Regions from separate parts of the Cupriavidus sp. C2SS-8b genome, predicted to be linked through region 1. Evidence: predicted binding sites of a transcription regulator. Region 1 holds the regulator's gene; the other holds the start of a gene.
The links. The regulator LexA, encoded in region 1, represses DNA repair genes until DNA is damaged. The targets are predictions, from matches to a motif close to ACTGTATNNNNATACAGT.

Region 1 (3,405 bases):
TCGAGGCGTTGTCCCTGGCGTCCGGCTTCGCGGACCGGCCCAGCCATCACCCTTTGATGTTGGGCGTCTCCTGGCCAAACGAATTCCTTTCATGGATCTGCCCATCACGGCCGTGAATCAGCAGCTCAACCTTCGTCCTTTTCGCCTTTTCCGTGCCGGTGGCGATGGCGTGCTGCTGGCAGGTGAAGCGCTGCTCGTTTCCCGACCCGCCTTCGAGCTGGACAGCCCAGCCATTATAGGTAGGCACGACGTGGATATTCTTGTTGGCCATGGCTGTCTCCTGGAGTCCGTGGAGATAGTGTCGGCCTGGAAACTCCGCGCCGGTATCAGTCGCTGTCCGACAAGGTGATCGGACGCGGATGGGGTTATCCCGACTGTCCCAAATCGCAAAGCGGATGTCACCTGGGGTCAAATGGTTTCCCCCCGGTTTTCCATACTGGCGTGGTCACGAACTCGCTCCCCTCAACATCATGCTTGCCCTGGCTATCTGGCTGCTTTGCTCTTTCGGGATTGGCCTGCTGGCCCATATTCTGGGTCGCTCCGTTGCGGTGTGGCTGGCCTTTTCGATGATCTTCACACCGTCCCTCGGGCTGATCGCGATGGCTATCCTGGGCAAGAAGGCCACGGCACAGCAGCTGCCGGCCTGAAGCGTGCGGCTCCCGGCTCGGCGCGGCCCTGTTCCGCCGCCGGCGCGCGGGAAGCGGCAGGCTTCGGATGGTCAGGATCTTCATGCTACGATGCCCCGGACACCGGGAGGCCGCCATGGAATATCGATACAAGAGCCGGGAAATCTCGATTCAGCCGATCAAGGCGCCCGACGGACAATGGGACTGGTCGTTTGTCATCCGTGGACACGGACATCGACATAACGCCGGCGCGCTCGCGGCAACGGAAGACAGCGCCATCGAGGCGGCCTACGCAGCTGCGAAGCACGAGATCGACCACATCTCCGGCGACGCCAACGACTAGCCGCCGTCAGCGCGGCATTACCGCTGCATTTCACTCGGGCCGGCTCCGGCCAGCGGCAAGCCTCAGGCCAGGAGTTTGGTCGGCTCGGCCAGTTCCAGCATCCGGCAGATCGCCGCCATGCTGCCAACCATGGTACGGCGCTGCGCGCCCTGATAGATGCGAACCCCCTTCGCTTGCCGGAACGGCACGGGCTTGACCGGCTGGCGGGCGGCGATGTGGTTGGTTTGCGGCATGGCTACACCTCTCGATTGGCAAAAGCGGGGTCAACACCCGTCGGGCGGGCGGCGTCGGCACTGCAAGGAGGAGGGCGGCGGCCAGCGCGCGGCTGGCCGCGCTGGTCAGAAGCCCGAGGAGCGGATCAGCCCGACGGCAATGCCTTCAAGCGAGAACTCTTCGCGTCCCGGCCCGACCATGATGTTCGGGAAGTCCGGGTTTTCCGCGATCAGCTCGATGCCGCCGTCACGGCGCTGCAGGCGCTTGACGGTGACGTCGTCGCCCAGGCGGGCCACGACGATCTTGCCGTTGGGCGCCTCGCTGGCCTTGCGCACGGCCAGCAGGTCGCCGTCGAGGATGCCGGCGTCACGCATGCTGAGGCCGCGCACGCGCAGCAGGTAGTCGGGGCGTTCGTCGAAGACCGAGGCATCGACCTGGTACTGCCGGTCGATATGCTCGGCGGCCAGGATCGGGCTGCCGGCGGCCACGCGGCCCACCAGCGGCAGCGTCAGCTGCATGACCCCGGACATCGGCAAGGAAAACTGGTCGGGGGTTTCCGAATCGCTGCGCGCGACCTTCAGGCGAATGCCGCGCGACGCGCCCGGCGTCAGTTCGATCACGCCCTTGCGCGCCAGTGCACGCAGATGTTCTTCCGCGGCATTGGGCGACGAGAAGCCAAACTCCGCGGCGATCTCGGCACGTGTGGGCGGGAAACCCGTGCCGCGGATCGTATTGCGGATCAGGTCGAAGATTTGCTGCTGCCGGGGTGTCAGGGTCGCCATGGAAGCGTTCCGAAAAGTGCCCCGGTGTTATGTGCCTGCCAGCCGGGTAAGCACTGTATGTTTAAACAGTATGCTGTGATTTTATACAGTATTCGCGCAAGCGCAAGCAGAATCTCAGAAGCGTCTGCTCGACATCCGGTTTGCCCGCATGCCGCGGGTACAATCGCCGGACTTCCGCTTCCTGCATCCCTAACCATGTCCCAGCTTCCCCGCATCGTGGTCCTGGCCACTGGCGGCACCATTGCCGGCGCCTCGACCAATCCGGCCAGCAGCGCGCGCTACCAGGCCGCGACGGTGCCCGTGTCAACGTTGCTGGCGGCCGTGCCGGCGTTGCAGTCGGTGGCCCGGATTGAAGCCGAGCAGGTGGCGCAGATCGATAGCAAGGACATGGTGTTTTCGCTTTGGCCGACGCTGGCCGCGCGTATTCAGCATTGGTCGGCCGAGGCGGACGTGGCCGGCATCGTCATTACGCATGGCACGGACACGCTTGAAGAGACGGCGATGTTCCTGCACCTGACACAGGCCTGTCCGGTGCCGGTGGTTCTGACCGCCGCAATGCGGCCGTCGACGTCGCTGTCGGCGGACGGTCCGCTCAATCTGCTCGATGCGGTGCGCGTCGCCGGGCATGCGGCTGCGCGCGGCAAGGGGGTGCTGGTAGTGCTGAACCAGCAGATCCATGCGGCGCGCGACGTGACCAAGGCGCATACCTCGGCGGTGGATGCCTTTGCGTCGCCGCAGGGCGGTCCGCTGGGTTTCGTGCAGGACGAGTTGGTGCGGCTGGCGCGCACGCCGGCGCAGTCCGTTGCGGCGGTCTTTCCGGTGCCGGCCCGGTGGCCCGAGGTCGAGATCGTCGCAAGCTATACGCAGCCGGGGCGCATTGCGGTGGACGCCATGGTGGCTGCCGGCGTACGCGGTCTGGTCGTGGCGGCGGCGGGCAACGGTTCGGTGCATGAGACGCTGATCGCGGCGCTCAGGGATGCCGCCGCGGCCGGTGTTGCCGTGGTGCGGAGCTCGCGAACCGGGGCCGGTCATGTGTCGATTCCGCCAGTTACGGACCCGGATGCCGGCGTGTTTGTCTCCGCCGCGGACCTGAACCCCTATAAGGCAAGGGTGCTGTTGCTGGTGGCGCTTGCGCAGGAACCGGGGCTGGCGGCGGCGCCGGACCGGCTCCAGGCGCTGTTTGCATCGGTGTGATAGCGGTTGCGTGATTGTCAATAGCCGGGCTATACTCTAAGGCTATTCAACCTTGCCGCACCGGACGTGACGCCCGGGTGGCTTATCCAAAAGGAGCGTCAATGCGTCATTACGAAATCGTATTCATCGTCCACCCGGACCAGAGCGAGCAAGTGCCGGCCATGATCGAGCGTTACAAGTCGCTCGTGACGTCGCAAGGCGGCCAGATCCACCGCGTGGAAGACTGGGGCCGTCGCCAGATGGCTTA
Region 2 (3,405 bases), 1.8 Mb from region 1:
GGAGAACCACTGACAGACCTGAGGAGGGGGCATCGGGGGCGTGGCCGCTACGTTGCGGCGCGGATTGTCGGGGCCGGGACGGCGGCGGGCAGAGGCCTCGCCGCCGGGCGGAAACCGGTATTATCCGGGAAGCCGCCAGCCCGTGCTTGCTGCGCTTCACACCATGCCCCCGTTGATCCCGACCCGTCGCTCCTCCGTTCGTCTTGCGGCAGCCGCGCTGCTGGCATTCGCCACGCTCGTCGGCCCCGCCAGCGCGGGCACGCCACATTTGCCGCGCGCGACTGACCTTGCCGCCCACGCCGCCGAAGCGGCTCGTCGCGGCGAGCCGCTCGTGGTGCTGGTCTCGCTGCCCGATTGCGGCTACTGCGACACCGTGCGCAAGAGCTATCTCGGCCCACAGGCGGCAGCCGGCGAAATCGCCGTGCGCGAAGTCGACATGACCGCCGACACCCCGATGCGCGACACCAATGGCTCGATGACCACGGCACGCGCGTGGGCCAAGGCCCATCAGGTGCGCGTTGCGCCGACCGTACTGTTCCTCGATCGCGACGGACGGCAGGCCGCCGCCCCGCTACGCGGCCTCCAGCCCGATTTCTACGGCGCCTACCTGGAACAGTCGCTGGGCCAGGCGCGTGCAGCTGTCGCCACCGCACGCTGACCCACCCGCCACTGCGGCGGATTGACGCACGCGACGGATTGCAGCACCACGCCGCGCCCGGGTTTAGAATGGCCTGTTGACAGTTGAACGGCCCCCCCCTGCCGGACCGCATTGCCATGACAAACGCCGCCTCCACCACTTCCCGACCCCGCAAGCTTTGGCCCATCGCCGTGGTCGTCGTCGTACTCGCCGCGCTGGGCTGGTTCGGCTACCGCGCGCTGTCGCCGTCGAGCCAGGTGCCCGCCGCCACCTTCACGCTGCTCTCTGGCGAAAAAGTCAGCACGGGCGACCTCAAGGGCAAGGTCTACCTGGTCAACTTCTGGGCCACGAGCTGCGCAACCTGCGTCAAGGAAATGCCGGACATGGTCCGCACCTATGAGCAGTACAAGGACAAGGGCCTGGAATTCGTGGCCGTGGCCATGAACTACGATCCGCCGATGTACGTGATGAACTACGCCAAGACGCGCGGCCTGCCGTTCAAGGTCGCGATGGACTCGGATGGCACCGCATCGAAAGCCTTCGGCAATGTGCAGCTCACGCCCACCACCTTCGTCGTCGACAAGGACGGCCGCATCCTGAAGCGCTATGTCGGCGAGCCCGAATGGGACGCGCTGCACAAGCTGCTCGACGGCGCGCTGGCCAAGGCGGCCTGACGAATTTCCGGCAACGGCTGCAAAACAGCGATAAAAGGTGCTCATCGAGCACCTTTTTTGTTGGGCTGGTGCCGCGCCCGCTTCAAGCGGCTTGCGCCGGGGGCCTGTATGGATATACAGTTTGCGCCAGTCTTCCTGCCCGCCCTCCCGTGTCACTGGATCTTGCCCCCCTCGCGGAATCGCCTTCCGCCCTTGCCGAACAAGCCTCGCCGGACGCTGATGTCCCCGCCTACCTTGCGCGGCTCAATCCGGAACAGCGGACGGCGGTCGAGCACCCCAGCGAAGGTCCGCTGCTGATCATCGCGGGCGCGGGCTCGGGCAAGACCAATACGCTCGCCCATCGTGTCGCGCACCTGGTGCTCAAGGGTGCCGATCCGCGCCGCATCCTGCTCCTGACGTTTTCACGCCGTGCGGCGGCCGAGATGGGCCGGCGCGTGGAGCGCATCGTCGACCAGGCGCTCGGCATCAGTACCGGTGCCGGCCGTGCCGCGCTGCAGTGGTCGGGCACCTTCCACGCGATCGGCGCACGGCTGCTGCGCGAATACGCGGAAACGCTGGGCTTGTCGCCGGCTTTCACGATCTGCGACCGCGGCGACGCGGCCGACCTGATGCACGTGGTGCGGCATGACCTGGACCTGTCCGAGCAGGCCAGCCGCTTCCCGAAAAAGGAAACCTGCCTGTCGATCTATTCGCGCGTGGTCAACACGCAGGCCCCGCTCGAGGACGTGCTCAAGCGCTGGTTCCCGCGCTACACCATGTGGGTCGATGCACTGCGCGCGCTGTTCGCAGGCTATGTCGAAGCCAAGCAGAAGCAGCAGGTGCTCGACTATGACGACCTGCTGCTGTACTGGGCGCAGGCGCTGACCGAGCCCGCGATCGCACAGGACATGGGTGCGCGCTTCGACCATGTGCTGGTCGACGAATACCAGGACACCAACGCGCTGCAGGCGTCGATCCTGCTGGCGCTGCGGCCCGATGGCCACGGCCTCACGGTGGTCGGCGACGACGCGCAGTCGATCTACGCGTTCCGCGGCGCCACCGTGCGCAATATCCTCGATTTCCCCGCGCAGTTCACGCCGCCCGCGCGGCAGGTCACGCTGTCGCAGAACTACCGTTCGACGCAGCCGATCCTGCAGGCCGCCAACGCGGTGATCGGGCTTGCGTCCGAGCGTTACACCAAGGATCTATGGTCCGAGCGCACCTCGGCCGAGAAGCCGGGCGTGGTCGTGGTCAACGATGAAGCCGACCAGGCCCGCTTCGTGGTCGAGCGCGTGCTGGAGCGTCGCGAGGCTGGCCTGGCCCTGATGGCGCAGGCGGTGCTGTTCCGCGCCGCCGACCACAGCGCGCAGCTGGAGATCGAGCTGGCCCGGCGCAATATCCCGTTCGTGAAGTTCGGCGGCCTCAAGTTCCTCGAATCCACGCACGTGAAGGACGCGATGGCCGTGGTGCGCTGGCTGCAGAATCCGCTCGACCGCATCGCGGGTTTCCGCACACTGCAGCTGCTGCCCGGCATCGGACCCAAGACCGCCGCGCGCGTGCTCGACGCACTAGCAGTCGCCACCGAGCCGCTGTTCGCGCTGGAATCGTTCGAGGCGCCGCCGGCCGCCGCGCCGGCCTGGACCGACCTGCTGGCGCTGGCCCGCACGCTGCTGGGCCCGGCGTCGCCGTGGCCATCGGAGTTCGAGCAGGTGGTCGCCTGGTACCAGCCGCACCTGGAGCGCATCCACGACGATGCCGCCGCGCGCATGGCCGACCTGCAGCAGCTGGAGCGCATTGCCGCGACCTATGCCTCGCGTGAGCGCTTCCTGACTGAACTGACGCTGGACCCGCCCAGTGCATCGAGCGATGAATCGGGCGTGCCGCTGCGCGACGAGGATTTCCTGATCCTGTCGACGATCCACTCGGCCAAGGGCCAGGAATGGAAGGCGGTGTACGTGCTAAATGCCGTAGACGGCTGCATGCCGTCGGACCTGGCGACGGGCACTACGGAAGAGATCGAAGAGGAAAGGCGGCTGCTGTACGTGGCCATGACGCGCGCCAAGGACCATCTGGATGTCGTGGTGCCGCAGCGTTTTTATGTGCACCAGCAGCCGG

Region 2: ACIGJB_RS01505 (ATP-dependent helicase) is a predicted target of LexA. The motif match lies at 1,415-1,432, and genes of this name have one in related genera.

Annotation. Positions count from the first base shown of each region.
Region 1 covers NZ_CP172716.1:2,105,401-2,108,805, reverse strand. Annotated here, with positions in the region: gene ACIGJB_RS09745 (DUF2188 domain-containing protein) at 47-271, opposite strand; gene ACIGJB_RS09740 (hypothetical protein) at 471-647, shown strand; gene ACIGJB_RS09735 (hypothetical protein) at 763-969, shown strand; gene ACIGJB_RS09730 (hypothetical protein) at 1,032-1,202, opposite strand; gene lexA (transcriptional repressor LexA) at 1,308-1,964, opposite strand; gene ACIGJB_RS09720 (asparaginase) at 2,160-3,158, shown strand; gene rpsF (30S ribosomal protein S6) at 3,260-3,405, shown strand, end outside.
Region 2 covers NZ_CP172716.1:336,063-339,467, reverse strand. Annotated here, with positions in the region: gene ACIGJB_RS01520 (hypothetical protein) at 1-33, opposite strand, end outside; gene ACIGJB_RS01515 (thioredoxin fold domain-containing protein) at 164-658, shown strand; gene ACIGJB_RS01510 (TlpA disulfide reductase family protein) at 775-1,311, shown strand; gene ACIGJB_RS01505 (ATP-dependent helicase) at 1,461-3,405, shown strand, end outside.